DNA from 3 places in the Rossellomorea sp. GQ25 genome. Region 3 is predicted to be linked to each of the others. Evidence: riboswitches for the same ligand, from Rfam matches in the RefSeq annotation. Region 3 holds a riboswitch; each other region holds the start of a gene.
The links. Region 3 has a riboswitch for S-adenosylmethionine ahead of AC6CIB_RS18585 (sugar ABC transporter substrate-binding protein). Riboswitches for the same ligand answer to the same signal wherever they lie in the genome.
Positions count from the first base shown of each region.

Region 1 (10,610 bases), on a different contig from region 3:
ATGGCAGAAAGGGGGCTAAACAAGTAAAAGTCCCAGCTAGTCAGAAATTCTGTCTGATTCGATTCGTAATTGAAAAATACAGTCTCAAACATATGGTGAAATACCTCTGTGAAATATAGGGTTGATTTTAAAGGCATTTCGTTTCAAAGGTCGGAAGAAAGGGGCTCGCCAGATCAAGATGACATTGGCAGGTCAATTTCAGTGTGTCTACAATTTGAAAAGAATCAGGAGAATTATGAAAAAATACGACATTGTATGCCCTATTAGAAAAGCAAATCCATACAGAAGAATGATGAAAGCTACAAAAGAACATCGTGTAGTACCTACCTATTAAACCGTCAATTTAAGCAAGGAGTTCCTGGCAAAGTCCTACTTACCGATATCACTTATTTACATTACCAGAATGGCCAAAGAGCTTACTTATCCGTCATTAAGGACGGTTCCACAGGACTAATACTCGCTCAACATATATCAGACCGCATTCACCATGGAGCTAGCCACTGACACCCTGCGCAAGCTAAAGAAAAATCGAAACTTTAGGAAGGAAGAAGACGCGTTAATACATTCGGACCAAGGGACTCATTACACGCACCCTGACTTTCAAAAACTCGTTAAGAAAATGAAACTTCATCAGTCCATGTCTAGACGAGGAAACTGTTGGGACAACGCACCAATCGAATCATTCTTTGGTCACCTTAAGTATGAGGTCGATATTAAGGCATGTAAAACGCTAGGTGAATTAAGGAAGGAAATAAACAAGTATTTTACCTACTATAATCATTACCGATACCAATGGAATCTAAAAAAGATGACCCCTGTTCAATACAGAAGTCATCTTCTTCTAACTGCTTGACCTTTTTTAAAACTGTCCTTTACAGGGGGTACACTTTACTTTGGGAAGTTGCCTTTTTAGTATGGTATTTATAATACATTAAAATATCTTGCTTCCGGATGAGCGAAGACCATCGCTGTTACCGATGCTTCCGGTTCCATCATACATCCCTCTGTTAGTTGGATTCCGATTCTTTCAGGTTGAATAAGCTTAAACAGCTTCTTCTGATCTTCAAGTTCGGGACAGGCGGGATACCCAAATGAAAAACGCTGCCCTTGATAATGAGTCCGAAACCGGTCCTGCATCGTAAAATCAACGGGATCAGGGAAACCCCACCGGCTTCTCATCATTTCATGAACTCTTTCAGCCAGTCCTTCTGCTGTCTCTAAGGCAAGAGCTTGCAGTGCGTGACTTTCAAGGAATCGGCCTTCTTCCTTCATTTCTTTTGCCCACTGCCTGATTTTCACACCGGCCGTTACCGCAAAGAAACCGACATAATCCATTTCTCCACTTTCTACAGACCGCAAGTAATCTGCTAAACACAAATGCTGATTTCCTGCTTGTCTTGGAAAATGAAATCGTTCTATTTCTGTGGAAGAATCATCTGGATGATAAATAACAACATCTTCACCATCTGATTGAGCAGGGAAGAATTGATATCTTGCAGATGCCTGAATCATCCCATCCCTTTTTGCTTTATGGAACAATTCATCTGTTACTGCTTTAAGTCCGACCGTTCGTTCGTCCCCTTCTGCCAGTAATCTTGAAATTTTCCCTTTAATCCCCAGATGGTGCCCAAGCAGCATTTGCTGATTAATATAGGGATGAATTTGATCAAGTGAAAATTCTTTTATGGTGTGTGGCATTAAGTCAGAAGGGACATGAACCTTTACATCTTTTGCAACTGTAGAACGTACTTTCACCGCCACAGAAGATGTATTTCGATTCGGTGAGTCCTCAGTCAAAACGACCTTACTTAACTTTTCGCGACTCTCCTCTTCCAACTGCAGCCTCGTTTCTTCATGTTGAATCCCATTCATGATGCTTAATCCATCCATTGCGTCCTTCGCATAAAGAACCAGCCCATCGTATTCCCGTCCAATTTTGTTTGTAGTGAATTTTCGGGTAAGCGCTGCACCTCCTACTACAAGAGGGACTGAAATATCAGATTGTTTTAAATCTTGAGCCGTAATGACCATCTGTTGGGCGGACTTCACGAGAAGCCCGGATAAACCTACGATATCGGGGTTTTTTTCCCGTATGACTTCGATCAGTTGCTGAGGCGTTACTTTAATGCCCAAATCAATTACTTCATATCCATTATTACTTAGAATAATATCAACGAGATTCTTACCAATATCATGAACATCTCCCTTAACCGTAGCTAAGATCACTTTGCCTTTCGAAGATGAACTTTCCGATTGTTCCATATGTGGTTCCAAATGAGCAACGGATGCTTTCATCACTTCGGCACTCTGTAATACTTCTGCTACAATCAACTGGTTATCATTAAATAATCTCCCGACTTCACTCATACCATCCATAAGGGGACCATTAATGATATCAAGGGGTGCATCATATTGTTGAAGAGCAAGATTTAAGTCATCAATCAGTCCTTCCTTCGTTCCTTCCACTACATAATGAGCCAGTCTTTCTTCTAGAGTCATAGTGTTAACAGGAACCTTTACTTCTTTCTTTTTCCCTCTGTAAAATGCTGTGAATTCAGCCAGATTTTCATCAGTAGTCTCAAATAAGAGTTTCTCCGCCATTCGAACTTCTTCTTCAGGAATAGAGGCAAATCGCTCTAATTTTTCCGTATTGACTATGGCATAATCAAGGCCAGCTTTCGTACAGTGATAAAGATATACAGCATTGAGAACTTCTCTTCCTACAGGAGGCAGTCCAAAAGATACGTTACTAACCCCTAAGATATGAGGGCATTCTGGTAAGGCTTCCTTAATCTGTCTTATCCCTTCAACGGTGGCATTGGCGGATCCAATGTATTGCTGATCTCCTGTTCCTACTGGAAATACGAGGGGATCAAAGATAATGTCTTCTGAAGCAATGCCATATTTCTCTGTTAACAGTTGATGAGAACGAAGGGCAATTTCTACCTTACGCCCAACTGACACTCCCATTCCTTTTTCATCAATCGTTCCTACCACAACCGCCGCTCCAAATTCCTTCATCAACTTTGTAATCTTTTCAAACCGATCTTCTCCGTCTTCAAGATTAATAGAGTTTATGATCACTTTCCCTTGAGAATATTTCAAGGCGGTCTCTAGCACCTTCTCATCTGTAGAATCTATGACAAGTGGAACTTTCACTTTCTTCACCACTTCTTGGATAAATGCATTCATATCTTCTACTTCTTCACGATCGGGATCGGCAAGACATATATCTATCACCTGAGCTCCTTTTTTCACTTGTGCTCTCGCTATCTCTGAAGCTTCTTCCATTTTATTTTCTGCTATTAATCGCTTGAATTTACGTGAACCGATGACATTCGTCCGTTCACCGACCAAAATCGGCCTTCTGTCTTCATCCTCATAGACGAACGCCTCAATTCCTGACACCGCATGAGGGTGAGACTCATTGGGTTTACGAGGAGGCAATCCCTTTACTACTTCTGAAAGAGCACGAATATGCTCCGGTGTCGTTCCACAGCACCCTCCAACAAGATTCAGCCAGCCTTTTTCAGCAAATCCTTTCATCTTTACACTGAGTGAATCTGCCGTCTCATTGTAATTTCCCTCTTCATCAGGAAGTCCTGCATTCGGATAACAGCTGACATAGGTAGTGGCTAGACTTGATAAGGAACGAATATGATCACGCATAAATTCAGGTCCCGTTGCACAGTTAAGACCAACTACCAAAGGGTTTAAATGTTCAAGGGATAAATAAAATGCTTCGATGTTCTGGCCGGCGAGTGTAGTGCCCATCGGCTCAATGGTTCCGGATAATAAAATGGGGATTTCTTTCCCTCTGGATTCAAAGGCAGTTCGAATTCCAAGGTTTGCTGCTTTTACATTTAAAGCATCCTGGCTCGTTTCAAGCAGCAGTACATCAACTCCTCCATCGAGAAGACCTTCTGCTTGAACACGATAGTTGTCTACTAGCGCATCGAAGCTTACCCCTCCTGTAACAGATAAGGTTTTTGTAGTCGGACCGAGGGATCCCGCAACAAACCTGGGCCACTTGGAAGTTGAGACATCTTCTACTGCTTTTCTGGCAATTTCAGCTGCTACTTTATTGATTTGGTATGCTTTAGAACCTAAATCATATTCGTCCAGTACGATGGGGGTTGCACCAAAGGTATTCGTTTCAATCACATCAGCTCCGGCTTTCAAATATTCCAGATGGATCTGATAGATTACCTCCGGCGCTGTCAAAACCAGATTTTCATTACATCCTTCAAGCTCTTCTCCACCAAAATCCTCTGGGGATAAATTCGCTTGTTGAAGCATCGTTCCCATTGCTCCATCGAGTACGAGTATTTTTTTCCTAAGCTGTTCTTCAAACAAAGTGTTGGCCATAGGGAACCTCTCTTTCTGTGTTGGTTTTCTCTTGTATATGATGAATCAATTCAATGCTCATATCGTATCGAACAAAAGGCGTGATAAGATAAATCCCATTAAACAGATTTATTGCTGTATCAAGTAAGTCTTTTGCTATCTCCATTCCAGCTGCTCTTGCCATAACCGGATCACTTCCCGCTTCCTTCATTCTTTTTCTTGTTTCTTCCGGAACACTAATTCCCGGAACTTCATGATGGAGAAACTCTGCATTTCTTGAGCTGATTAACGGCATGATTCCGATAAAGACCGGAACATCTAAATGCTTCGTAGCTTCATGTACTTGAATCAGCTGTTCTTTCCCAAAGATCGGTTGAGAAATGAAATAGTCGGCTCCTGCTTTCTTTTTCTTTTCAAGCCTTTTTACAGAAGCGTCTAAATGACGGAAATTCGGATTAAAAGCTGCACCTACTGAAAATTGAGTACGTTCCCGGAGTGATTTACCGGAAAAGGATATCCCCTCATTGTTCTGTTTGATGAGTTCAATAAGTTCAAGGGAAGATAAATCATATACGGATGCTGCTCCAGGAAAATCTCCAATCTTGGCCGGATCTCCTGTAATGGCTAATATATTGTGTATTCCCAACGTATGCAATCCCATTAGATGAGACTGTAGTCCAATCAGGTTTCGATCCCGGCAAGTGATGTGAACTAAAGGCGTAAGATCATATTTGGAACTGACTAGGCTACCAATGGCGTCATTACTAATACGAGGTGATGCTAACGGATTGTCAGCAAGCGTGAGTGCGTCAATTCCAGCTTCCTTTAATGCCTCAGCCCCTTGGAAGAACAGCTTCGTATCGAGATGCTTAGGGGGATCGAGTTCAACAATAATCGTTTTCTTTTCTCTTACTTGCTCATGCAGCAAGTTTCCCCTGATAGAAGGTGATGATAACTGAACAGCCTTTTTTGCTTTCACTACTTTTTCTTTAACAGGCTCCCTGCTTTTTAACCTGCTGGCTACTGAACGAATGTGATCAGGTGTGGTTCCACAGCACCCCCCAATGATTCTCACACCTTGCAGTCTCAATTCGTTGCTTATATCCCCAAAGTAATCAGGCTCAGCAGAGTAATAGAATCGACCTTCTTCATAGTTTGGCAGACTGGCATTGGGATAGACGGATAGAAATGCCCTTTTAGGTAATGGAACTTCCTCTAATGAGTTCACCATATGAAATGGCCCCATGCGGCAATTGATGCCGACAACATCGGCCCCCAATAATTCTAATTGCTGAAGTGCGTCTTTTATCTCCATTCCATTTTGAAGAACTCCCGTTTCATGTAGAGAAACTTGAGCAATGACAGGAATGTCCGCTTCACGTTTAGTAATGTTTAATACCGTGGTTAATTCCTCGAAATCATAATAGGTTTCAAGCAGAATGCCATCTACACCCTCTAATAATAAACAGTATAGCTGTTCCCTAAAGCTTCTTTTGATTTCTTCCAGTGACACATTTTGTTTAATGCCCCTAATTCCCCCGATGGTGCCCAGAATATAGGTGTTTTTACCCGCAGCTTTTCTTGCTAGACGCACTGCAGCTGTATTTATTTCCTTAACAGAATCCTCCAATCCATATCTGGAAAGCTTTTGATAATTGGCTCCATACGTATTGGTCTGAATGATATCTGCTCCTGCATCAATATACTCTTTATGGACTTTCAACACTTCATTTGGGTGAGAAAGGTTTAGTTCTTCAAAGCATCTGTCCACTCCATATGAATACAACAACGTTCCAATGGCCCCATCTGCAATTAATACTCTTTCTTTCAGTGCTTCTAGCAACGGCTTCATGACATTCCCTCCTTTTTTATAAATTTATCACGTTGTTTCGATTGATCTTTTTTATACTATCTAAACCGTTTTGAAGATCGTTAATTAATTCATCCACGTTTTCAAGTCCTACTGATAATCGCAATAAACCATCTGTAATACCTCTTCTTTCCCGCTCCGCTTTTGGCATAGAAGCATGTGACATCCTTGATGGATAGGATAGAATTGATTCAACAGCTCCTAAACTTACGGCGAATACCGGGATGTTTACATTTTGTATGAGTTGCTTCACTTCCTCTTCCCCTTTTAATCGGAAGGAAAGAACCGCACCGGGACCCTCCGCTTGTCGAACTTGAATTTCACGACCGGGGTGATAGCTCAAGCCAGGGTAATACACTTCTTCTACTTCCTTTCTCTTTTCTAAGAAGCCCGCAATCTTATAAGCCGATTCTGATGATTCCTTCAATCTTACATGCAATGTTTTCAGCCCTCTTAAGAGCAGCCAGCAATCCTGAACTCCGAGGACCGCACCGAACGAATTCTGCAGGAATGCAAGTTTCCTGGCAATCTCTTCATTTCCCGTTACGGCAAGCCCTGCCAAGACATCACTATGTCCGGCAAGAAACTTCGTGGCGCTGTGGAGAACAACATCTACCCCTAGACTGATCGGTCTTTGCAACAGGGGGGTCATGAATGTATTATCAAGAAACGTTAAACATCCATTCGCCTTGGCAAGCTTAACGACTCCTTCAATATCGGTGATATTCAAAAGCGGATTGGATGGTGTCTCCATATAAATCACTTTCGTATTGTGCTTGATTGAACAAGCCACTTCATGTAAATCCTTCATGTTCACAAATGAGTATTCAATCCCAAACTTAGTGAGGACCTCGGTAATCATTCTGTATGTCCCACCGTACACTTCTTCTGATACGAGAACGTGGTCTCCACTCGACAATAATAAGAAGCTTGTGGAGATTGCCGCCATTCCGGATGAAAAGGCAAAGCCCCTTATCCCGCCTTCCAATTCGGCGATCGTTTCTTCAACGGTTTCCCTCGTCGGATTTCCCGAACGGCTGTAGTCATACGTTCCATATTGATCAAAATCCTGTTGATGAAAGGTTGTTGCATGTTGAATCGGCGTAGAGACCGCTCCTGTCTCTTTATCAAATCCGTGAGAATGAATGAGTGACGTTTGAAGTGAAAATGGTTTTTTACTCATACGTAAGCACCTCTTTTTCCATTTGATGAAAAACATTCTCCAAGTCTTCAATCAGGTCATCAATAAATTCAATCCCTACAGAAAACCGCAGGAGTCTGTTGCAGATACCCAACTTATTTCGTTCATCTACAGGAATGTCTGCATGTGTTTGGGTAGCGGGATAGGTGATAAAGCTTTCAACCCCTCCTAAACTTTCAGCAAACGTAATAACTTTTAAGTGGCGGAGAAAGGGAGCAACCCATTCTTCCTTTGCGATACGAAAGGAAAGCATGCCGCCTTTTCCCGGATATAAAACGTCCGTTACACATTCATGCTCTTCAAGATATTTTGCTAGTTTTCTTGCGTTTTTTTCATGCTGAGCCATTCTGAGACTAAGGGTTTTCATCCCTCTTAATAAGAGCCAACAATCAAATGGTGCGAGAACCGCGCCGATTGAATTTTGAATGGTATAGATTTTTTCCGCCAACTCCTCTGTGTTTACGATCACCACACCTGCCAGCACGTCATTATGGCCCCCTAAGTATTTCGTGGCGCTGTGAATAACAATGTCTGCTCCCTCAGTGAGAGGCTTTTGCAGAACAGGGGTGTAGAAGGTATTATCAACAATTAAAAGCAATCCGTTATGCTTGGCAATTCCAGCAACCTCAGAAATACTTGCTTCATTCATCAATGGATTGGTTGGCGTTTCAAGGAAAATGGCCTTGGTTCTGTTAGAAATTTGTTCTTCTATGGAGCCAGCATCACTTGTGTCAACAAAATGAAATTTGATACTATATTGCGCTTCATACTGTAGGAATAAACGGTAGCTTCCGCCGTAAAGGTCTTTCGATACAATCAATTCATCCCCGCTTGAGAATAAGCCAAGGATTGCCTGAATCGCGGCCATCCCCGAACTGAAGGCAAATCCTCTGTACCCCTCCTCCAATAGAGTAAGAGCTTCCTCTAAGGTGCTGCGTGTTGGATTTCCAGTTCTCGTGTAATCATAGCCTGTCGATTGGCCGATCCCTTTATGTTCATAAGCTGTCGATAGATGAATGGGCAGGCTGACGGCACCCGTTGCAGGATCCTTCCGATTACCTGCCTGGACAAGCAAAGTATCAATATGTTTTTTCAATATTCTTCTCTCCTTTTCTTTCTTGAAAACGAAAAGGGAAAAAACAAAAAAACCTTCTTATGAAAATAAGAAGGTTTTGTACGTTCGTTCTCCCTCTTATCGTCCAAGTTGACATCAACTTGCTGGAATTAGCACCATACCTATAACTTTGGCTGGTTGCTGAGGTGTCTTCGGGCCAGTCCCTCTACCTCTCTTGATAAGAAACTATATGATATTGTGAAAAATAACTTTCCCATAACTTATAACATAGGAGAACAAATGTCAATGAGAATTATGAATTATTCGAAAATAAAATTTACGTAGTGACGCCTTTTTTTGAGGCATTTTTCGTCTCCCTCTATTCCGCAGGAGGCGCACACATTCCACTCCAATCAAACGGCAGATGAAAGATTGGATTCAACAAAACTTAACAGAGCGATTTTTTATTTAATGAAAAATCCCTATTTTTCTTTTAATTTCCTTCATAAATGGAATCGTTTTTTCTCTTGCTTTTTCGGCTCCTTCTTGTAAAATGGCATCCAGCCTTTGGGGGTGTGCTATTAGTTCTTCATATTTGGATCGCGGTTCTTCGATAAAGGAATTCATGACTTGAAAGAGCTCTTTTTTCGCTTCTCCCCATCCTATTCCTCCTTGAAATCTCCTTCTCAATTCTTCAACTTGATCGGATGTAGCAAATTCTTTATAGAGCGAAAATATGATTGATGAATCAGAATCCTTAGGCTCTTCCGGGGATGAAGAATCTGTTTTGATTTTATTGATTAATTTTTGAAGCTTTTTTGGTTCTTCAAATAATGGAATGGTGTTGTTATAACTTTTACTCATCTTACGACCGTCTAGTCCAGGGAGAACGGCAGTTTCTTTTTGAATGATATATTCAGGGATGACAAATGTTTCTCCATATTGCTTATTAAAGGTTTCTGCTATATCCCTTGCAATTTCAACATGCTGAATTTGATCTTTCCCAACAGGAACCAGTTCTGTTTGGAATAGAAGGATATCTGCCGCCATCAAGATCGGGTAGGTGAATAATCCCATGTTGACGCCCGCATCCACCTCCCTGCCCGCGGAATGATTTTCTTCAACCATTGATTTATATGCATGGGCGCGATTCATTAATCCTTTAGGTGCAAAACAAGACAGGATCCAGCTCAATTCAAAGATTTCAGGTACATCGGATTGACGGTAAAAGACCGCCCTCTCAGGATTCAATCCTAATGCTAACCAAGCTGCGGCCACTCCATAAGATAGTTGTTTCATTTCATGCGGATCATGTATTTTTGTTAAACCATGATAATCCGCTACAAAATAAGCTGTGTTGTAGGATTGATTCTCTGCCAATCGTAATGCCGGTTTGATTGCACCAATATAATTCCCTAAATGAATACGGCCTGTTGGTTTAATACCAGTCAGAACTTGTTTTTTCATAACAATTCCCTCCGCTGAAAAATAATAAAAATAAACACAAAAAGGGCTTCTCATCCTCTGAAAAAGGACGAGAAACCCGTGGTGCCACCTTCATTCGCTTACATTGTGTAAACGCACTCATCTGTACAGAAGTCGCCTTCGATACATCGTCTCTTTTATCGGTGAGACCCTTCGCCATAACCTACTTATTTTCAGCTTGGATGCTCAAAAGCCCATTCAACGATTTCACCATACTGATTCTCACCAGCCATCAGCTCTCTGAAATGTTTCGTTCGTCTACTCTTCTTCCTCATCGCATTTAACTATTTAATGTGTTTCCATTATTTTAATGTATCGGGAAATAATGGTCAAGTAGGTGTAAACACATTTTAGATTTCTTTGGATGAAAGGGGAAGGAAAAGCTTTATGCCTCTCTTATTAAAAGGGAGAAATTTCATATCCGCGATCAGATGACTGGCATACCCGATTACACATGCTTCAAATACTCCCTCAATCATTAAAGAAGACTCTAGATAATGAGCAATCATGCCGTAATATACAATTCCAAGAAAAGAGTGAGTATAACTGCGATGTGAAACGAATGAGGCAATGAAAATATAAATACCTAACAACCATAACCACGTTTCATTCAGCTGCCAACCGCATGCAGTCACACCGATGCCGGTAATCAT
Region 1 is NZ_JCAXEQ010000001.1:824,090-834,699, forward strand. It holds partial or broken gene AC6CIB_RS04535 (IS3 family transposase) at 1-853, shown strand, start outside; gene metH (methionine synthase) at 922-4,368, opposite strand; gene AC6CIB_RS04545 (bifunctional homocysteine S-methyltransferase/methylenetetrahydrofolate reductase) at 4,349-6,199, opposite strand; gene metC (cystathionine beta-lyase) at 6,216-7,400, opposite strand; gene AC6CIB_RS04555 (methionine biosynthesis PLP-dependent protein) at 7,393-8,514, opposite strand; SAM riboswitch class I at 8,608-8,717, opposite strand; gene AC6CIB_RS04560 (tryptophan--tRNA ligase) at 8,941-9,939, opposite strand; T-box leader at 10,000-10,241, opposite strand; gene AC6CIB_RS04565 (metal-dependent hydrolase) at 10,308-10,610, opposite strand, start outside.
Region 1: another riboswitch for S-adenosylmethionine. It lies ahead of AC6CIB_RS04555 (methionine biosynthesis PLP-dependent protein); the one in region 3 lies ahead of AC6CIB_RS18585 (sugar ABC transporter substrate-binding protein).

Region 2 (10,610 bases), on a different contig from region 3:
AATGCCATTAATGAACAGCCTTCAACCTTTAATGAGACGCTCTTTGACGATACGGAGCCCATTTTGGTGTATAGTGAACAATCGGGGTACTTACAACAGATCAATATTGAAGGAATGATCAATAATGCTGCTAAGGATGAAGCAGTTATCCGCATGATGAAAACACCCGGTGAATACTTACTTGAAGGAACTCCTATCATGACAGCATGGGCGACGAATAAAGACATTGATGTAGAAGATTACTTGGAATACCTCGTACTTGGGCCTGATAAAGAGCCCATGGAAGACATTGAGCTCGGGATAAGAAAGCTGGTTGAAATAGCCTTGAGAGCCATTTCCCCCGCCATCAATGACCCGAATACGGCAAAAAACTGTATAGAAGAAATCGGGATCATTCTATCGAAACTTGCTAAATACAAGCTTCCAAGCTCTTATTTATCGGATGAAGAAAACAATGTGCGAATCATATTGGAACAGCCTACCTTTGTTGATCATCTATACAAGAGCTTTTACCAGTTAAGGCATTACGGGAAGCAGGACATATCCATTATTGCTGAAATCCTGCGTTCGCTGCGAATGATAGGGGAAAACAATAGCGAAGAAACGCAGCATATGGTGTGGACATTTAAAGACTATATTCTGGAAGGAATTGATTACGAAAGCCTTCAAAATCTCGACATGCAGTACATTATGAGGCACCTGGATGAACTGGCTGCAGCTTGCAATCAAACGGATTGGGATAAGGATGAAGTGCGGAATAAATATTTCCCCGAACAATATAAGACAAGCGACTCTTACCATCATCAGAGAGAAGAGTAATTAGAGCCAAGAAAAAAACGGATGCACGATGCATCCGTTTTTTTTCTTATTCTTTTCCTTTTTTTCCTTCTGAAAGCTCCTTGAAGGATGATACTTTGCCATGAGGATGCTGTTCCTGTTTTCTTACATTCCACTGTCTTTCTTTTTCATGTTTTGATTGCGTCATGTTCGCCACTCCTTTTCATTAGTCCCTATTAACATGAGCAGCAGACCCGCATTTTACTCTCACCTTGATGATTATTTATTGGGTTTCATCCAAAGAAGAATGATGAATAATAAGCTCATATACCCAAAAAGTGGGTATAAATACGACAGAAGTTCACTGTATTCAAAAAAGCTTAACGAATAGATCACGAGAAAGATACCGGTAAAGGTCATTAAAGAAGAGCCCTTCCAATAATTCGTTAATTGTTTCTCCAGACCAAATACCCCCCCGATCACGGAAGTGAAAATTTCACCATAAATGATGATGATATAAACAAGATAAAACCCGGCTACAAAGGATTTCATCACCACAGCCATTGGAATTTGGTATTGTGTCACATTCGGGATCATGACTAAGGTAATATGACTGGAAATGAGGATCAGTGTAAGGAAAAAACCGCCAAGATATCCTCCATACTTAATGGTCTCCCGGTCTTTCACTTCTCCGGCAACGGGAACGAGAACCGCCTGAGCCATGGCCAGATTAAAGGCCACGTATGAAAAAGGTGCTACTACGGATTTCCATCCATCCTCTGCATGCGGTATCATTAGAAATGCGTCTAAAAAAGCTGCGTTTCGAACAGAATAAACCATCAATAAAAGATTAAAGACAATCATAAGAGGAACAACGAACGTATTAACTGCAAAAAGCCCTTTAATCCCCACCATCATCGTGATGAATCCAAGACCGATTGTCAGCAATATCCCTAATTGTTTTGGTAGCAAAAGCTGCTCTTGAAAAACAGCCCCCGCTCCTGAAAGCATAACCGCAGAAACCCCGATCAGCATAATCATCATGACGATATTCATAACCTTAGAAAACCATTTTCCAAATAGATATTCATTAAATTCTTCAAAGGACTTTGCTTTAATATCATGGGACTTCAGCATAATCTTCGTTCCCATTGTAATAAATAAGTACCCGCTTAATAAAATCGCAATAAACCCGACAAAGCCAAACCGAGTGAAAAACTCTACAATTTCCCTTCCTGTTGCAAATCCGGCTCCTATAACGGTACCAACATAAACAGCAGCTATTTGAAACGACCCAGCTAGTTTTTTCATCCCATCACCTCTGACAACCTTCTACTTCACCTTATGTACAAGCAGGGAAATTCAGAAGCAAAAGAACGTAATTCTTCCGGAATTGTAGAAGAGCCCTAACAAAAAGGGCAGCCGTAAAAAATACGCTGCCCTTTTTGCATTTATAATGATTGATCATCTATTCCATTTAGCCACTGTCTGATCGGTTCAATGACTTTTTCAACTGTCCCTTCCTGGAATGGAGAATCAAGTTTGGCTGCTTCTACAAGCCCGGTGAATGAAAGGCTCCCTCCCAGTTTACAAAGGGCAACATAGTCACTCCACGCTTCCTCACGATTAAGATTCATCTTCTTCCAGAATTGAAATGCACAAATTTGAGCCAATGTGTAATCGATATAATAGAAGGGAGAATTATAAATATGGGATTGGCGCTGCCAAAATCCTCCATTCTCCAAGTAAGAAACATGACCGTAGTCCTTATGGGGAAGATATTCCTTCTCAATTTTTCTCCAGGCGGCATTCCGTTCAGCCGGGGAAGCTTCAGGATTCTCATACACAAAATGCTGGAACTCATCAACTGCCACACCGTAAGGAAGGAATTGCAATGCTTCACTTAAATGTGAAAATTGATACTTGTCTGTATCCTCTTCGAAGAAATAATTCATCCATGGCCACGTGAAGAACTCCATGCTCATGGAATGAATTTCACACGCTTCATACGTTGGCCAAATATATTCAGGGATATCGAATCCCCTGCTGGAGTAAACCTGGAACGCGTGACCTGCTTCATGGGTCAATACATCAATATCTCCTGAGGTCCCATTGAAATTTGAGAAGATGTAAGGAGACTCATGGTTTGCAATATACGTGCAGTAGCCGCCTCCAGCTTTTCCTTTCTTCGCTTCCAGATCCATGAGATCATGCTCAATCATGAAATCAAAGAATTCCTTTGTTTCAGGTGACAGCTCTTCGTACATCTTTTTGCCATTATCTATGATCCACTGAGGGCTTCCTTTAGGAACTGCGTTTCCGGAAGTAAACTTAAAGCCTTCGTCAAAAAACTTCATGGAATCTATTCCAATGCGCTTTCCTTGTCTTTCTTTAAGTTCTGTAGCAAGAGGAACGATATGCTTCTTTACTTGCTCGCGGAAAACCTTTACCATATCAGGAGTATAATCCGTTCTCGTCATACGATAGTAACCTAATTCAACAAAGTTTTTATACCCTAATGTGGTCGCAATCGTGTGACGCAGCTTAACTAACTCATCAAATAGACGATCCAATTCTTCTTGATTCTCTTCAAAGAAAGCAACGGTCGCTTGAGCGGCTTCTCTTCTTGTTTCCCGATTTACAGATTGTGTGAAAGGACCCATTTGAGCCAAAGTTCTTTCTTCCCCCTCAAATGGAATCTTTGCAGACGCCATCAGCTTTGTATATTGGGAAGATAATTTATTTTCCTTCTGCAATAGAGTGACGATGTCAGGAGAAAAAGTCTTCATTTCACTTTCTGCCAGAGCGAATAGCTGCTTTCCCCACTTTTCTTCTAATTCTTTTCGATAAGGAGAGTTTACGAGTTCCTGGTAATATTCCGTCACCATCCCGTGAACCTCAGGCATCATTTCATCGATATAATCTTGCTCTTTTTTGTAAAACTCATCATTGGTATCGATAGAATGCCGGATATAGCATATATTTTGCATGTTATCGATGTTCAGACGTATATCATTCAATTCCTTCATGGCATCCACCTGTTCCTGTACATTGGACGCAGACCTAAATTTCCCTAGCAATTGTTGGAAAACAGGTTTAACCTCTTCTAAATTGGGCCTTTCATATGTAAACTGATCAAACTTCATACTATTGCCTCCTCCTAATATAATCCCGAATATAGTTATTCGACTTATGATAGAAAATCTCCTGTTTATTGTAATATCGAATTTTAGGAAATAGAAATAATGGAACTGATGTGAAAGGACGTGCTTATAAGACAAAATAAAAGCCCCGTCTCATGAAAGACGGGGCACAGGAAGTTCGACTCAATACGACAAGTCTTTAATGGATAAGCCTAATTTCTTCAACATTTCTATCGTTTCTTCCTTCTCATCAGGAGATAGAGCTGACATCAGTTCATGAATTCGATTTTCGTGATTAGGGAATATCTCATCAATTAACTTTCTGCCGCTTTCTGTTATTTGAGCATAGGTGACCCGACGGTCCTTTGGACAAGCATTGCGCTTTAGGTAGCCCTTTTGTTCAAGCTTATCCACTACATACGTAATGCTGCCGGAAGCTAATAGAATCTTTCCGCCAATTTGTTGCAAAGGCTGATCTCCCTTATGATAAAGAAGCTCTAGGACGGCAAATTCAGTAGGGTTTAAACCGTTCTCCTGGATGTTTTTATTTATCTCTTCATTTAAGGCTTTGAAAGCTCTTGACAGGACAATGAAAAGCTTTAATGATCGTTTTGTGTCTGGAGTTTCGTTCATTCCATTCATTCCTTTTAAATAAATATCTCAGTTTCAAAATATTATACAGATAAACCCTATCCTTGTCAAACAAGAATCACTGCTCAACAGTAAATAAACGAAGGGCGTTACGCATATAGCGAACCGCCCTTCGTTTATTTAGATAACGACAAATTAAAATGATTGTCTTGGTTTAAATGTGGATTTGTTGGAGATGATTGTCTCTTGTAAACCTTGAATGGTGAGGGAAAGCCTTGGTGAGTAGTCTCAAGAAGCAGTTCGTTTTAATAAGTTCTTAATGTATTGCCCAAATTCGTTTGATGTTTCTTGGAGGGTTAATGGTACTATCATATTTGTGCACTTTTCATAGTCGTTCAAAAGCTGATCTAATTGCTGGCTGCATTTGATTGTCTCCGCTGCACATAATCCTAAACTCTCTCCCAACCCAATCATTTCTGAACGTTTTTGATTAATTCTCATTAATAACCACTTCTGTTTTAGTAGACGACCCATTTCTTATAAACTCCTTTTTAGCTCCTAGCCTTTATTAAGTTAAATCGTTACTTGAGCATTATCGCAAGTATTATTAGAAAAGTAAATAGATTCGCAAAACAAGACAAAATAACTAGTAATGTATCTTAATTAGACATTTTTCGCTAAATATATCCTCTATCAAAAACAAAAGGATAGACAATGGATTCCACTCTTTGTCTACCCTAAAGTTATATTAATAGATTGGTACCCAGCCTTCCTGTGTAACGAAAATCCGGACGGCAACTACTTGCTTGTCTTCACTCAATGTAAAATAATGCCGGATATTTTCAGGGACTGAAATTAAGTCACCCGGGTTTAGATGCACTTCAAAGAAATCACCATCACTTCCTTGAATAACAAATACACCATGGCCGTTTACAATAAAACGGACTTCATCATCTGTGTGATGATGCTCCTGTTGGAAATTCTTTAAAAGCTCTTCAAGATTTGGTGTGCGCTCGGAAAGGGAAATCACATCCCAAGCCTGATATCCTCTTCGCTCTGAAATATTTTCAATCTCCTCTTTAAAAGTAGACAGAATTTCCGCTTTATCATCTTCGGTTAAAGCGTATTGGTCCCTTAGTCCTTCGTCCAGCTTTTCGATTTTCCAATGCTCATAAATGACTCCTTGTTCACTTAAATACTTCACTACTTCTTCCTGATTATCAATGACTTGGTTTTTCCCTTGGATTTTGATTGTCGTCATAATCTGACTCCTCCTTTAGTAAATGATCTCGTGTTCGTTAAGGATAAAAGAGTGAGTTGATATTGAAACATAAACTCACAAGCTTCTAATAGTTTCTTAGCTTCAAAACCGGTTCGTCCCCATACCGTAATCCCGTGGTTGCGAATGAGCACTGCCCCTTTGTCTGCTTTAATAAAGGACTGAAACTCCTCGGCAAGCGTCGGGATATGTGCATGATTACGAATAATTGGAATGGTTAAAGAATCATCTTCCTTCCATTTATCCCACGCTTTAATTAATTCTTGGTTTCTAAATGTGACGACACCTTCATCCCCATACAATTCACTAATCACATTATTGGCAACAGTATGGACATGTAAGCTGCAACCTGCTGAACTTTCTGTGAAAACATGACTGTGCAGCAATGTTTCGGCAGATGGTCGTAAAGGAGTATCCTCGATGGCCTCACCACGAGCATTCACGAGCAGGAAATCTTTATCGGTTTGCTTCCTTTTATCCTTTCCACTTGCCGTTACCAGGAAAGTAGCAGGTAAAGAACTCACTCGTATCGCAAGGTTCCCGCTCGTTCCCATAAACCAATCCCTGGCTGCCAGTTCCCTTTTAATATCAGCGAGTTCTTTCCATTGAGATTGATAGGAATTCATATTTTCACTCCTTTTTCAATGACGTCCAAGCAATCGTGAAAGGATTCAAACGGATGATAGAGAATTCCTTTTTCTTCGCATGTATGTGCCAAATAGTCTCTGGCGATCACAGTATCTCCAAGCTTTGCCATTTCGATATCAGTGACAGAATCCCCTATCACAATGACCTCTGTATCTTCTGTTAAAGACAACATTCTCAAGATGGAAGGCTTGCAGCACCCACATCCTTTATTTTCACAGTGATCGTCACATGGATATGGCCAATGAAGCGTTATGGTTGAGTCGTTAAAGTTTGCTTTATTACAATAAACCCCATTAAAAGGCCCATATTCTTTTAGTAAAGGATGAACAAAGAAGTCGATTCCACCGCTAACGATATACAAAGGAATCTCATGTTTTTTTGTATAATCTACAAATTCCTTAAACCCTTTACGTATGACTGCTGTGTCTAATAGATACTGAATCATTTCCTCTTTCTGTGATGAAGGAATAAGTGAAAACAGCTTGCTGACTCCTTCTTTAATGGAAATCGACTGATTTAAGATGTCGTCTTTGATAGGTTCCCATTCTGGAGAAGCAAAGGATTTCATTAACGAGATGATATTATCGGTTTCTGTAATCGTGCCATCAAAATCACAGAAAATGATCGGACGCGTCACTATACCTTTACCTCCTCTCCCCATAGGGATAGTGCTTTACGAAGCTCACTATGGGTATCTGCAGCATCTGTCAGAGACTCTCCTCTTAAAACTGCTTCAATTGCTTGGACGAATGCCTTTCCCCCTCCAATTGCCCCATCTGAATGGCCATGGATGCCACCACCTGCATTAATGACACAGTCTAAACCAAAATCCTTCATCAAAAGCGGTACAAGCGCAGGATGAATGCCAGCTGACGGTACGGGCAATGATCTTCTTAGTTGATCGTCATCCTTTGTTAACTCATGACTGAGCGACAGGACTTGGTTCTTATCTAATGCGACAGTTCCGTATGGAGATGGAAATAAAGAAAAATCAGCTCCGGCCATTCGTAAGAATTTCCCTAACCATAAAGAATAGCTCACACCATGTGCAGGAGATGAAGCAACAGCACCTGCAAATGCAGGGTGGGCCATAATCGGCAATCCGATCTCAGGGTCCTCCCTCAATTCCTGGAGAACATCCAGGCCGTATGAAAACACATTGAATAAAAGGGCATGGGCTCCAAGCTCACGTGCTTTTCTTGCTTTATCACGTAATTCTGAAGTCCTTCCTGTTAGGTTTACAGCATACAACGTTTTCTTACCTGTCTCTTCAAACAGCTCGTATAACACTCTTTTCCCTATATTGATCCTCTCAGTGAAAGGTGTTAGTGAATTATCAAAGAGAATCTCATCGTCTTTTACTACGTCGACTCCCCCTAGAGCCTGTGCCCTTAATTGAGTTTCAAGGTAGGTAAGATCCCTGCCGATTACGCCTTTAAAGATGCTCATTAACAGGGGTCTTTCTTGTACACCTGTTAGCTCCCTGATTCCTTCTATTCCAAACCGTGGCCCAGGATAGGCTTTTTTTAAGTCACTGGAAAACTCTATATCTACTAATTTCACTTCACCATCCAGGGAAAGCTTGCCGAATACCGTAGTAAGGATGGCTGGGATATCATTTGAATAATTATGACCGGGATAGCCAATTTGCACCTTACCTCTGGGTCCATTTTTACCCTCCCACTCTTTCACAGAAACGACTCTCCCCTTGTACTTGCGCAATTGATCCTGTTCCAGGAGCGGTAAGTCCGTCCATGAACCGACCGTCAATCCCAGGGCGATTCCCTCTGCCTTTTTCTCGAATGAACCACTCTTTCCCTTTAGTTCATATGTGGCTATCACTTCACTCATTGTTGTCCTGCCTCCTTTTGAAAACATGCTATTCTTATCCGCATGTTGATTTCATAAGCCCGGGTAAACAAAAAACCTCTTCCAAATAAGAAGAGGTTTGATAAAGTCACTCTTTCTTATCTGTCAGCATTATTGCTGCAAGAATTAGCACCGTGCTTGAATAAGTCGGTTGCCGGGCTTCATAGGGCTGGTCCCTCCGCCTGCTCTTGATAAGAATTTCATTATTCATTATTTCAGTTGGATTATTGCACCAATTTCAACTTCTGTCAATCCCTTTTATGGAATAATTCTAAATTTTCAATACGCGAAATCGCTTCTTTTATCCGCTCGTTTGTGGTTAATAGTCCTACACGTACATACCCTTCTCCGAATTCTCCAAAGCCAACTCCCGGGGCTACAGCGACTTTGATTTTTTCAAGTAAATAAGTAGAGAACTCTACAGAGGTGAATCCCTCAGGTACTTTTAACCAAGCAAAGAAGGAACCTTGTGGAGCTTTTACATCCCACCCTATTTCCTGAAGTCCGGAGATTAATAGTTTTCTTCTTTCTTCGTATGTTGAAACAAGCTCATGTACGCATTCCTGGGAACTTAAAAGGGCAGTGGTAGCCGCTTCTTGAATAGCACCGAACAGACTCACATATAAGTGATCTTGGAGGAGGTTGATCGCTTCTATGACACTCTTATTCCCTACTGCAAACCCCACTCTCCAGCCAGCCATATTATACGTTTTCGATAATGTATAAATCTCAATCCCCACATCTTTTGCTCCTTTTGTTTCCAAGAAGCTTATGGGCTTATTTCCATCAAACCCTATAGCTCCATAGGCAAAATCATGTACAACACAAATATCATGCTGATTGGCAAGAGTGACTGTTTCTTCAAAGAATGATTTTGTGGCGATCGCTCCAGTAGGGTTATTAGGGTAATTCAGAAACATTAGCTTCGCATTTTCCAGCTCATTACGAGAGTGTTCACGATAATCAGGCAGAAATCCATTTTTCTCTCGTAGAGGCATTTTAATCATACGTGCTTCTGCCAATGCCACCCCTGATAAATAATCAGGATAACCGGGATCGGGCACCAATACCTCATCACCAGGATTCAATAAACATTGAGGGATTTCAACTAACCCTGCCTTTCCTCCGAACAGCACAGCTACCTCTGTTTCCGGGTCTAATTCCACACCATATTCACGAAGGTAGAAAGCAGCAATCGCCTCTTTAAAGGACGATAAGCCGCGAAATGGAGGATACTTATGATTGGACGGGGAAGCTGCTGCTTCTGTCAGTTTTTCCACAATATGTGGAGGAGTCGGTTGATCCGGATTTCCCTGGCCCAAATTAATGACATCATGTCCCTCTTTGACCACAGCATTCACTGTTTCCGCGAGGGATGCGAAAAATTGTTCAGGTAATAAATCTAATCGTTTTGCCTTACTAAAGGTTTTCATACACTCACCCACTACATTTTTTTGAAAATTAATTACTTTCAAATTCTAGTCACAAATGATATAACGGAAAATAAAGAATGTAAAGGAATAAATTCCAAAAGTCCATAATGAGGTGAAAGAAATGATTCAAAAGATAGGTCTTGCACAAATGGATATTGTGTTCGGGGATCCCGAAAAAAACAAGCAAAAAGTAGAACAATGGGTTAAAAGAGCGTGTGACGAAGGCTGTGATACGGTTGTACTCCCTGAACTGTGGACGACTGGATATGACCTTACAAGAATGGAGGAAATCGCTGATGAAGGAGCAAAAGATTCAATCTCCTTCCTGTCTGCCCTATCAAAGAAATATTCTATTCATATTGTAGGTGGTTCTATTGCACAGAAAACGCAGGATGGGGTGTCCAATACCCTTTTAGTTACGAATTCAAAAGGCGAGTTGGTGAAAAAGTATTCGAAGCTTCACTTGTTTAAGCTAATGGATGAACATCATTATTTACTTCCTGGGCATGAAGATGGCATCTTCACCCTTCAAGACACAGAGATGGCGGGATTGATTTGTTACGACATCCGTTTCCCGGAATGGTTCAGAAAACAAGTTCTACTAGGTGCCAAGGTTGTTTTTGTCGTAGCAGAGTGGCCTGCAGCACGAATTGATCACTGGCAGACCCTCTTAAGGGCAAGAGCGATTGAAAATCAATGCTTCGTGATCGCCTGCAACCGGGTGGGAAGCGACCCGAACAATGAATTTGGCGGTTGTTCCCTCATCATTGATCCATGGGGAGAAATTCTTTCAAAAGGGTCACAAAATGAAGAATTGGTTTCAGCTAAAATCAATTTACAGGAAGTAGATAGAGTCCGAAAACAGATTCC
Region 2 is NZ_JCAXEQ010000005.1:24,851-35,460, forward strand. It holds gene AC6CIB_RS15765 (DUF2254 domain-containing protein) at 1-819, shown strand, start outside; gene AC6CIB_RS15770 (DUF6254 family protein) at 866-985, opposite strand; gene AC6CIB_RS15775 (YkvI family membrane protein) at 1,057-2,088, opposite strand; gene AC6CIB_RS15780 (M3 family oligoendopeptidase) at 2,229-3,923, opposite strand; gene AC6CIB_RS15785 (MarR family winged helix-turn-helix transcriptional regulator) at 4,104-4,562, opposite strand; gene AC6CIB_RS15790 (aspartyl-phosphate phosphatase Spo0E family protein) at 4,800-5,045, opposite strand; gene AC6CIB_RS15795 (1,2-dihydroxy-3-keto-5-methylthiopentene dioxygenase) at 5,260-5,772, opposite strand; gene AC6CIB_RS15800 (methylthioribulose 1-phosphate dehydratase) at 5,769-6,416, opposite strand; gene AC6CIB_RS15805 (2-hydroxy-3-keto-5-methylthiopentenyl-1-phosphate phosphatase) at 6,413-7,075, opposite strand; gene AC6CIB_RS15810 (2,3-diketo-5-methylthiopentyl-1-phosphate enolase) at 7,075-8,289, opposite strand; SAM riboswitch class I at 8,403-8,505, opposite strand; gene AC6CIB_RS15815 (pyridoxal phosphate-dependent aminotransferase) at 8,556-9,740, opposite strand; gene AC6CIB_RS15820 (carbon-nitrogen family hydrolase) at 9,862-10,610, shown strand, end outside.
Region 2: another riboswitch for S-adenosylmethionine. It lies ahead of AC6CIB_RS15810 (2,3-diketo-5-methylthiopentyl-1-phosphate enolase); the one in region 3 lies ahead of AC6CIB_RS18585 (sugar ABC transporter substrate-binding protein).

Region 3 (10,610 bases):
CTTAATGTCGAGGGACGTTTTATTGCCATGGGCGATAACAGTTGGGGATTAAGAGAATGGTATCCGGTGGATCAAATCGAGGAAGAAACCGTTCCAACGATGAAATCCAGCAAAAAGAAAAAAGCGAAGAAGAAAGACGATGAAGATTTAGATCTTGAAGATTTCGAGGATCTGGACGATGAAGATCTTGATTATGATGATCTTGATGACACGGACGATGACGATGATCTGACAGATGACGACGATGTAGATGCCGTTGACGCCGATGCAGATGAAGATCTGGACATCGATGAAGACGAGGAAGAACTTGAAATCGATGAATTCGATGAAGACGAAAACGAAGAAGAAGAAGATCTTGATGAGGAAAAGGACGATAAATAAACTTTAATTCTTATAAGGATCAGACGAACCTATCAAAAGGAGGCTTTTTGCCTTTTTGATAGGTTTTTTTATGGTCTCGAGCCTTGTGCATCAGGTGATACTATTGATTGAAAATTCCCTCATCATTCTATGCTTGACTTCTTTCTTTGAGGAAGGTAGTATTTTATTTGGGCTCCTTAAAAAAGGACGAATTACGTATACAACGCTCCCCTTACATGTTTGTAAGTGGGGCTTTTTTTATTTTATAAGAAGTAAGCTTTGACGTAATAGGGTATTGTCTATTCCTTTATGTGTGGCGGATCGATTCTTTAAGACCCCTTACATTTTTATGTATATTGATAATAAGAGGCTGTCTTTTAGCTGGTTTATGCAGATGAATTTATTTTAAGAGAATGGACTTGTCCTTCTTTGAACAAGATAAATTCATGACATACCTACATAGGAGACACCCTCTACTTTTTTTGAACCAAACTTACTTTGAAGGGGGACATATACATGACTAAGTATATTTTCGTAACAGGCGGCGTAGTGTCGTCACTAGGGAAAGGGATCACAGCAGCGTCCCTTGGAAGACTATTGAAAAACCGTGGAGTGAGTGTCACGATCCAGAAGTTCGATCCATACATCAATTTGGATCCGGGAACAATGAGTCCCTATCAGCACGGTGAAGTGTTCGTAACAGATGATGGTGCGGAAACGGATCTTGACTTAGGTCACTATGAGCGTTTCGTTGATATTAACCTAACGAAATACAGCTCTGTCACAACGGGGAAAATCTATTCAACTGTACTGAAAAAAGAACGTCGTGGTGATTATCTTGGTGGTACTGTACAAGTTATTCCACACATCACAAACGAAATCAAAGAACGCGTATACCGCGCTGGACGTGAGACGAATTCAGATGTCGTGATCACGGAAATCGGTGGAACGGTAGGGGATATCGAATCTCTGCCATTCCTTGAAGCGATTCGCCAGATCAAAAGCGACGTAGGCCGTGACAATGTGATGTACATCCACTGTACTCTTGTACCTTACATCAAAGCAGCGGGTGAAATGAAAACGAAACCGACTCAGCACAGCGTAAAAGAGCTTCGCAGTCTTGGTATCCAGCCAAATGTCATCGTTGTACGTACAGAAATGCCAATGACTCAGGACATGAAAGACAAAATCGCGTTATTCTGTGATATCGATAAACATGCTGTAATCGAAGCAATGGACGCAGACACACTATACTCTATACCACTTGCGCTTCAGGATCAAAAGCTTGATGAAATCACATGTCAGCATTTAAAGCTGAACTGCCATGAAGCAGATATGACCGAGTGGAATGAGCTTGTTGATCGTGTGAAAAATCTTTCCCGTAAAACAACGATCGCCCTCGTAGGGAAATATGTTGAATTACAAGATGCGTATATCTCAGTAGTGGAAGCCCTTCGTCACGCCGGATATCATTTCGATAGTGACATTGAAGTAAGATGGTTGAACTCTGAGCTTGTCGACAAAGAAAACGTAGCAGAAAAACTGGCAGACGTAGATGGAATCCTTGTACCAGGCGGTTTCGGTGACCGTGGGGTAGAGGGGAAAATCGCTGCGACTCAATATGCCCGTGAAAACAAGATTCCTTTCCTTGGAATCTGCCTTGGAATGCAGCTTGCGTCTGTAGAATATGCACGTAATGTCCTTGGATTGGATGGAGCTCACTCTGCGGAGTTGAACCCTGATACACCATACCCGGTCATCGACCTGTTACCGGAACAAAAGGACATCGAAGACCTTGGCGGGACACTGCGCCTTGGACTATACCCATGTAAGCTGACAAAAGGTTCAAAAGCCTATGCAGCTTATGATGGAGAAGTGGTTTACGAGCGTCACCGTCACCGCTTCGAATTCAACAATCACTACCGCGAGCAAATGGAAAAAGCCGGCTTCATCTTCTCAGGCACTAGTCCTGATGGCCGTCTTGTGGAAATCATCGAGCTAAGCGACCACCCATGGTTCGTCGCGTCTCAATTCCACCCTGAATTCACATCACGCCCGACACGCCCGCAGCCTCTATTTAGAGACTTCGTGGAAGCATCACTGGCGTATGGTGAGAAATAAGATTTGATTTTGGAACTGCTCTCCCTGGTTTGGGAGGGCGGTTTTTTTGTTTTATAGGGTGCGGAATTTGTCGACGGGTAGGAAATGGATGCTTTGAGCGGGAAGTATACACTTATGATGGCTGGTTAGAGTCATGAAATGGGTGTGGGTGGCTGTTTTTTAAGGGGAATTGGAGTTTATCGACAGTTATTGAGATTTATCAACCGAAATTCAAATTTATCGACCGTTAATCGGATTTATCAACCGTATTTTCAATATATCAACCTAATTTTCAGGCGACCGTTCTACAACTAACGACAAATTTCGCGATTCTCCTCCTTACTCCCATCTAGAAAATTCCCTAAAAAGAATATTGACAATATTCCCACATATCGTTAACATATCGTTTATAGCGCATGCGAACTATACCAAATTTCATAATCTCTTATAAAGAGTTGGCAGAGGGACTGGCCCGATGACGCCCGGCAACCTACCGTACACACGGAAAGGTGCTAAGACCTGCAGGAAGAATTTCCTGAGTGATAAGAGTACGTTTATTTATACATAAACCTCTTTTCTCTTGGGAAAAGGGGTTTTTTTATTTGAAAAATTGAGGCATATCACCTCGGGAGGAGAAAAGAAAGATGAAAAAAACGACATCATTACTCGTATTACTCGTACTTATTTTCAGTTTAGCAGCTTGTCAGCCAAAGGTATCCCAGGAGGCTGGCGCGGAGAGTGGAGAAAAGAAGGAAGCGACTTCTGATCATCCATTAGCCAATAAAAAGATCGCACTTATTATGCAAATCAATTTAGGGACATTTTCCGCTCAATACATAGAAGGTGTCAAAGAGCAGGTAGAGAAGTTTGGTGGAAAGGTTCAAGTATTTACGTCTGAAGGAGACCTGGCAAAAATGTCTTCTAACCTGGATGCAGCCATCAATCAAAAGTTTGATGGGATCCTCATCGATCATGGGACGAAAGAAGCACTGCAATCAGGAGTAGAAAAGGCGAAGGAACAAAACATTCCGGTTGTCGTGTTTGATGCGGATGTTGCTTCAGAAGAGGTGACGGTGCTCGAACAGGGGGACCAGCAAATGGCGGAACAAACCTTGACGAAGCTTTCAGATGAGCTTGGCGGCAAAGGTGAAATCGTGAAGATTTGGGTTGCAGGCTTTGCCCCGATGGAAAGACGCCAAGTAGCCTATCAGGATTTTTTAGAAAAAAATCCTGATATTAAAGAGGTGGCAGCCTTTGGAGCGGCTACTCAGAATACGGCACTGGATACCCAGGCTCAAATGGAGGCGATTTTGAAACAGTACCCGAATAAAGGTGACATCGATGCTGTCTGGGCTGCTTGGGATGAATTTGCGAAAGGCGCCGTACGGGCAATCGAAGCAGCAGGGAGAGATGAAATCAAAGTATATGGAATCGACATGAGTGATGAAGACCTGCAAATTATTCAAAAAGATGGAAGCCCGTGGGTAGCATCGGCAGCTGTCGACCCGAAAGATATTGGCCGCGTGCAGGTCCGTTTCTTATATCAGAAGCTTAATGGGGAAGAAACGCCTGAGAAAGTAAAGCTTGAGCCGGTATTTATTGAAAAGGAAGCATTGCCTGAAGAAACGATCACGACAGATCAATTACACAAGCATGTTGAGGGCTGGGGAGCAAGTGAACAAGGTTATACAGATGAATTGAAAAAGCTTGAAGGATCGTTTACAGAGTAGAAAGGAGTTAGAAGCGATGACGTCTCCACTGTTAGAAATGATTGATATCAATAAAACCTTCTCAGGAGTGAAAGCCCTAAAGACTGCAAGCTTCGATGTGAAAGAGGGAGAGGTTCATGCTCTGTTGGGGGCGAATGGTGCAGGTAAAAGTACGCTGATGAAGATTTTATCAGGAGCCTATGTGCAGGACAGCGGAGACATCATCCTTCACTCCGGGAAAAGAGACTATCAACCTCCGAAAGAAGCGAAGGAGCATGGCATTCATTGCGTATATCAGGAGGTGGACACTGCCATTGTCCCTGAACTTTCTGTAGCAGAAAATATCGTCCTTGATCAATTCTCACAAAAAGGCTCCTTCTTTATTACCAAAAAGTCATTAAAGAAAGAAGCGTTGGAAGCGCTCAGACGAATTGGGGCAGAAGCAATACCCCTCGGGCAGCCTGCGTCACACTTAAGTCTCGCTGAAAAGCAGTTGGTGCTCATTGCCAGGAGTCTGCTTCAAAAAGCGAAAGTATTGATTTTAGATGAACCAACGGCACCTTTAAGTTCTTCTGAGACGGAAAAATTATTCCATGTCATAGAAGATTTAAAGAAAGAGAGAGTAGGGATCATCTTCATCTCTCACAGGCTCCCTGAAGTATTTCAGCTTTCCGATCGCATCACAGTCATGAGAGATGGGGAGACGGTGGGAACGTACGGAACACACCAAACAACCTCTCAGAAGATCATAGAAGCCATGCTCGGAGGAACCTATAGAGAAGAGTTTCAGAAAAAAAGGCTGCCAATCGGCGAAACGCTTTACGAAGTGAGAGGGCTGGAAGACCGAGAAAAGGTGAAGGATATCCATTTATCCGTCAAGGCAGGAGAAGTAGTCGGAGTGGTCGGACTTGTGGGAGCGGGAAAAACCGAGCTTGCTAAAGCCTTATTTGGAGCCTCACAAGTAGAATCGGGTGACCATTTTCTGAAAGGAAAGAAGTTCAGAATTCATTCTCCACGAGATGCGGTTCAGAATGGCTTGGCACTTGTTCCGGAAGAAAGACGAAAAGAAGGATTGTTTATTCATGAATCCGTTCAGCATAACCTGAGCTTCCCTTCTTTAAGAAGAGTCTCCAACTGGTTATGGATCAATAGGAGAAAAGAACGTGAGCTGGCTCGTGAAAAAATCCGATCCCTTGGAATTAAAACCGCTCATGAAGGAATCCAAGCCAACTTTTTAAGTGGGGGAAATCAGCAAAAGGTTTCAATCGGAAAATGGCTATCAGATGAAGCTTCGGTGTTTTTATTTGATGAACCGACGAAGGGTGTGGACGTGGGAGCGAAGAAGGAGATCTTCTCCCTGATTCAATCCCTTGCAGAAAAAGAGAAGGGCATTCTCTACTTTTCCTGCGAAATACAAGAAATTCTGGCGATCTCGGACCGCATTCTCGTCATGTATGATGGCCGGATTGTCAAAGAACTGACAAAAGAAGAAGCAACTCAAGAATTCATATTGTTTTATGCTTCAGGAGGGATCCAAACGCATGAAAGGCAAGATACTCGACTTACTATTTAAATACGGAGCCATTTGTTTGATGGTTGCCATTCTTATATTTTTCAGCATATATAACCCATTTTTCTTCACATATGGAAATCTATCAGACATTCTCCGCTCGATTTCCATCGTCACATTGGTCGCCATTGGGGTCACCTTTACCCTTGTCGTGGATGGCTTTGATTTATCAGTGGGATCGACGGTATCCCTGTCTACCGTTATGACGGCTTCTTTGATGGTCTGGTATGAAGCTCCGTTGTGGATCGTGCTCCTGGTTCCATTATTGGTGGGAGCGGGAGTCGGGTTATTCAATTCGTTATTGATCGTGAAGTTTGGCATTCCGGATTTGCTTGCTACATTAGGGGCCATGTATATCATTTCAGGTGTTCACCGAACGTATACAGAAGGATACTCGATCTACAATAATATGCCGATGACTACTGGTGGGACGGCCCCGGGGGAATTTTCCGAAGCGTTCCTCTGGATTGGCCAGGGAAAGTGGCTCGGATTGCCGGTACCGGTATGGATCATGCTCGTGTTGGTCGGAATCGTCTATGTGATCATGCATTTCACGAGGTGGGGACGCATTTTGTATATGACAGGAGGCAATGAGGAAGCGTCACGATTATCAGGTGTCAGAGTGACGAGGGTGAAATTAATTGCCTACGTTCTCTCAGGTATATTCGCATCGATTGGAGGAATCCTGTTCACGGCCCGGGTCGGGTCAGGACAGATGGATGCCGGTGCCCCTCTCCTGATGGAAGCAGTCGCCGCTGTGTTTGTCGGCTTTTCCGTCTTGGGGGCAGGAAAACCAAATATCCTCGGAACCTTCTTTGGAGCAGCCTTAATCGGAGTCCTGCTGAATGGATTGACGATGATGAATCTACCATACTATGCATTTGAAATTATTAAAGGAAGCGTATTGGTTTTGGCACTGGCAGTGACGTATGTGCATGCCAGGAAGGTGCGTGGGGCTTGAGGCTGTTCAAGGGGGAGTCGCCTTTTGGGGCTCTCCTTTTTAATGTGGGAATATGAGCAGGTGGCATAGAAAAGATATCAACCGTTATCAGGAATTATCAACCAACATTCTAATATATCGACCTTTATATCGTTTTATCAACCGTTCTTTCATTATATCAACCGTATTTTCAAGATATCGACCGTTCTACAATAAACGACATATTTCACGGACGTAACTAAGAACAAATCCAATAAAAAAACCCATCCCCAACCAGGAACGGGCCAATTCTATATCCATCTCTTACTCCTCATATTCCTCCAACATCTCTCGGATCACAAACCCCAAGGCGAAATAGAGATAAAGCGCGGCCATGCTGGAAGGGAAGCTCACACGCTCACCGATTTCATCACCAGGCAGCATGCCCTTGATCACTTTCGTATCTAAGTGAACATCGGCTAAGTCCACCAGATTCTCTTCACCCTCCATCAATCCAGAGACAGCCACGAATGGCACACCTTCACCAGCCAACTTTTTCCCTAATTTCACAGCATCCTCATCCGTAGAAAACCGGCTGACGACTAATACACGATCAGCTTCCGTCAGCCGGGTAGAACCATCGTATCTTTTAGCGGAAGGAAGAGGTTCAGCACCAAACATAGCCTCGGCTGTGACAGCTTCCATTTCCCCATAGCCCTTAATGTAGATATTTCCTTGTCCGATGGCGGCTTGGGCCAGCAGGCGGGCACCGTCTTCGATTTCGAATTCCTGCTTATCATAAATGCGTTTGAACAGTCCAGTTAACTGTGTCGTGAACATTTTTATCATGGAATAAACTCTCCTTACATATTTAGCTTCGACATTTGTCATCGTAACGCTTATTATAAAGGGGAAAAAGGTGTTAAGTAAAATCTTGATAAGAAGCAGGATTTTTTACAGTAAAAAGAGAATTAGTAATAAATATACAATTATTAGCCGGTTATTTAGTGTAGTAATACATAATTTACTTTAATATGAAGGGGATTGGGATGGATGAACGAGAAAATTCTTATTGTAGACGATCAATTTGGTATTAGAATTCTATTAAATGAAGTGTTACAAAAGGAAGGCTACCAAACATTTCAGGCAGCGAACGGTATCCAGGCTCTTGAAATTGTAGATAAGCATTCCCCTGATTTGGTTTTGCTGGATATGAAGATTCCGGGTATGGATGGGATCGAAATTTTAAAGAGAATGAAACAGAAGGATGCAGATATCCGCGTCATTATTATGACTGCGTACGGAGAACTGGACATGATTCAGGAAGCAAAGGATTTGGGAGCGCTTACTCACTTTGCGAAACCGTTTGATATCGATGACATCAGGCAGGCTGTGAAACAATATATTCCAGCTTAATAGTATTATTTGAATAGTGAAAATAGTAGTATTTTTATCAAATCGCCTCTGCAGTTGGTAAAATCAATTCTGTTTTGGTATGATACAAGTGAAATTGTAAACAATGTCACATGGTGCTATAAATAACACCGCCATTTCTACTAGAATGGTTCACTGACTGAATAAAAGGAGGAAATTACTATGCCTTTAGTTTCAATGAAAGACATGCTAATTCAAGCAAAAGAAAACAGCTATGCAGTAGGTCAATTCAACCTGAATAACCTTGAGTTCACTCAAGCGATCCTACAAGCTGCTGAAGAAGAAAAATCACCTGTCATCCTTGGTGTTTCTGAAGGGGCAGCACGTTACATGAGCGGCTTCAAAACAGTTGTGAAAATGGTCGAAGGTCTTATGGAAGACTTAAAAATCACAGTACCTGTTGCGATTCACTTAGACCACGGTTCAAGCTATGATAAATGTAAAGAAGCAATCGATGCAGGATTCACTTCTGTCATGATCGACGCTTCTCACGGTCCTTTCGAGGAGAACATTGAAATCACTTCTAAAGTGGTTGAATATGCTCACTCTAAAGGTGTTTCTGTTGAAGCCGAGCTTGGAACTGTTGGTGGACAAGAGGATGACGTAGTAGCAGATGGCGTTATCTATGCAGATCCTAAAGAATGTCAAGAATTAGTAGAGCGTACTGGTATCGATACTCTTGCACCTGCTCTTGGTTCTGTTCACGGTCCTTACAAAGGTGAACCAAATCTTGGATTCAAAGAAATGGAAGAAATCGGTGCGGCGACTGGAGTACCTCTAGTACTTCACGGTGGTACTGGAATTCCGACAAAAGACATCCAAAAAGCGATTTCTTACGGAACAGCGAAAATCAACGTAAACACTGAAAACCAAATTGCTTCTGCTAAAGCAGTACGTGAAGTACTTGCAGCTGACACAGAAGTATATGATCCACGTAAATACATGGGTCCGGCACGTGAAGCGATCAAAACGACAGTTGCTGGCAAAATGCGCGAATTTGGTTCTTCTAACCAAGCTAAATAAATAGGTAATGTTTGGAAAGTTCTTCATGATAGATTACATGCTTTCCGAATGTGGTAGAAAAAGAATGAAACTGTAGAACGGGACTGGCACCAGGAGAGGGTTGATACCTTTTGGGTCAGTCCCTTCCGTTCATTAAAAGATGATTGAAAATTTTGTCGAAAAAGGGGTAGAGATCATGAAGTTTTTCATAGATACAGCAAACATGAGTGAAATTCAAGAAGCATTTGAATGGGGTATTCTTTCAGGAGTGACAACGAATCCGTCGCTTGTAGCGAAAGAAAAAAACGTAACATTTGAAGATCGTTTAAAAGAAATCACAGATTTAGTCCCTGGTTCTGTAAGCGCTGAAGTCATCGCGACAGACGCTGAGGGAATGATCAAAGAGGGTAGGGAGCTTGCGAAAATCGCGCCTAATATCACAGTGAAGCTTCCGATGACTCCGGATGGCTTGAAAGCGACATCTACTTTTGCTAAAGAAGGAATTAAGACAAATGTCACGCTGATTTTCAGTGCGAACCAGGCGCTTTTAGCGGCTCGTGCTGGAGCGACGTATGTTTCGCCTTTTTTAGGAAGATTAGATGATATCGGTCATGATGGTCTTGAACTTGTATCCAAAATCGCTGAAATCTTTGCGATTCACGGCCTGGAAACAGAAATCATCGCGGCATCGACCCGTCATCCACAGCATATTACAGAAGCTGCCTTAAGAGGTGCTCATATTGCGACAGTTCCTCTAAAAGTGTTAAAGCAATTGTTCCAGCATCCCCTTACGGATAAAGGGATCGATGCATTCCTGAATGATTGGAACAACCGCTAGACTTAAGTCAATCGGTCTAAGCCAAAAAAAATTCGTTTATCCTATACATGTTTTGACGAATTATGTCTACACTAGTAGACAATACTTCTTAGAACGTCTTCTTTTGGAAAAATAATCCTTTTTGTTTTTGGTGTGCGGAGTCTGACAGCCATTGGGGCTTCCTCATCAATGAACAGTGGAAGGGAGTTTAATATGGAAAAGCTAAAAATTGCAGGAGGTTATCCCCTTGAAGGAACCATTAAAGTCAGTGGGGCCAAGAATAGTGCGGTAGCCTTGATCCCGGCAACCATTCTTGCTGATTCACCAGTCACAATCGAAGGGTTACCAGACATCTCTGATGTGCGGACACTGAAAGATCTATTAGAAGAGATCGGTGGTTCCGTCAAGTTGGAAGATGGGGATATGAGTGTAGATCCAAGTCAAATGGTGTCCATGCCTTTACCAAGCGGGAAGGTGAAAAAGCTTCGTGCTTCTTATTATTTAATGGGAGCGATGCTTGGACGATTCAAAAAAGCGGTCATCGGATTACCAGGTGGATGTCACCTTGGTCCACGTCCGATTGATCAACACATTAAAGGCTTCGAGGCTCTCGGAGCAGAAGTGACGAATGAACAGGGTGCGATTTATTTACGTGCCGATGAATTAAGGGGTGCACGTATTTACCTGGATGTCGTCAGT
Region 3 is NZ_JCAXEQ010000006.1:159,016-169,625, forward strand. It holds gene rpoE (DNA-directed RNA polymerase subunit delta) at 1-381, shown strand, start outside; gene pyrG (CTP synthase) at 877-2,481, shown strand; SAM riboswitch class I at 2,903-3,009, shown strand; gene AC6CIB_RS18585 (sugar ABC transporter substrate-binding protein) at 3,105-4,190, shown strand; gene AC6CIB_RS18590 (sugar ABC transporter ATP-binding protein) at 4,207-5,742, shown strand; gene AC6CIB_RS18595 (ABC transporter permease) at 5,711-6,700, shown strand; gene AC6CIB_RS18600 (DUF2529 domain-containing protein) at 6,983-7,507, opposite strand; gene AC6CIB_RS18605 (response regulator) at 7,712-8,074, shown strand; gene fdaB (class IIb fructose-bisphosphate aldolase FdaB) at 8,255-9,115, shown strand; gene fsa (fructose-6-phosphate aldolase) at 9,291-9,932, shown strand; gene murA (UDP-N-acetylglucosamine 1-carboxyvinyltransferase) at 10,125-10,610, shown strand, end outside.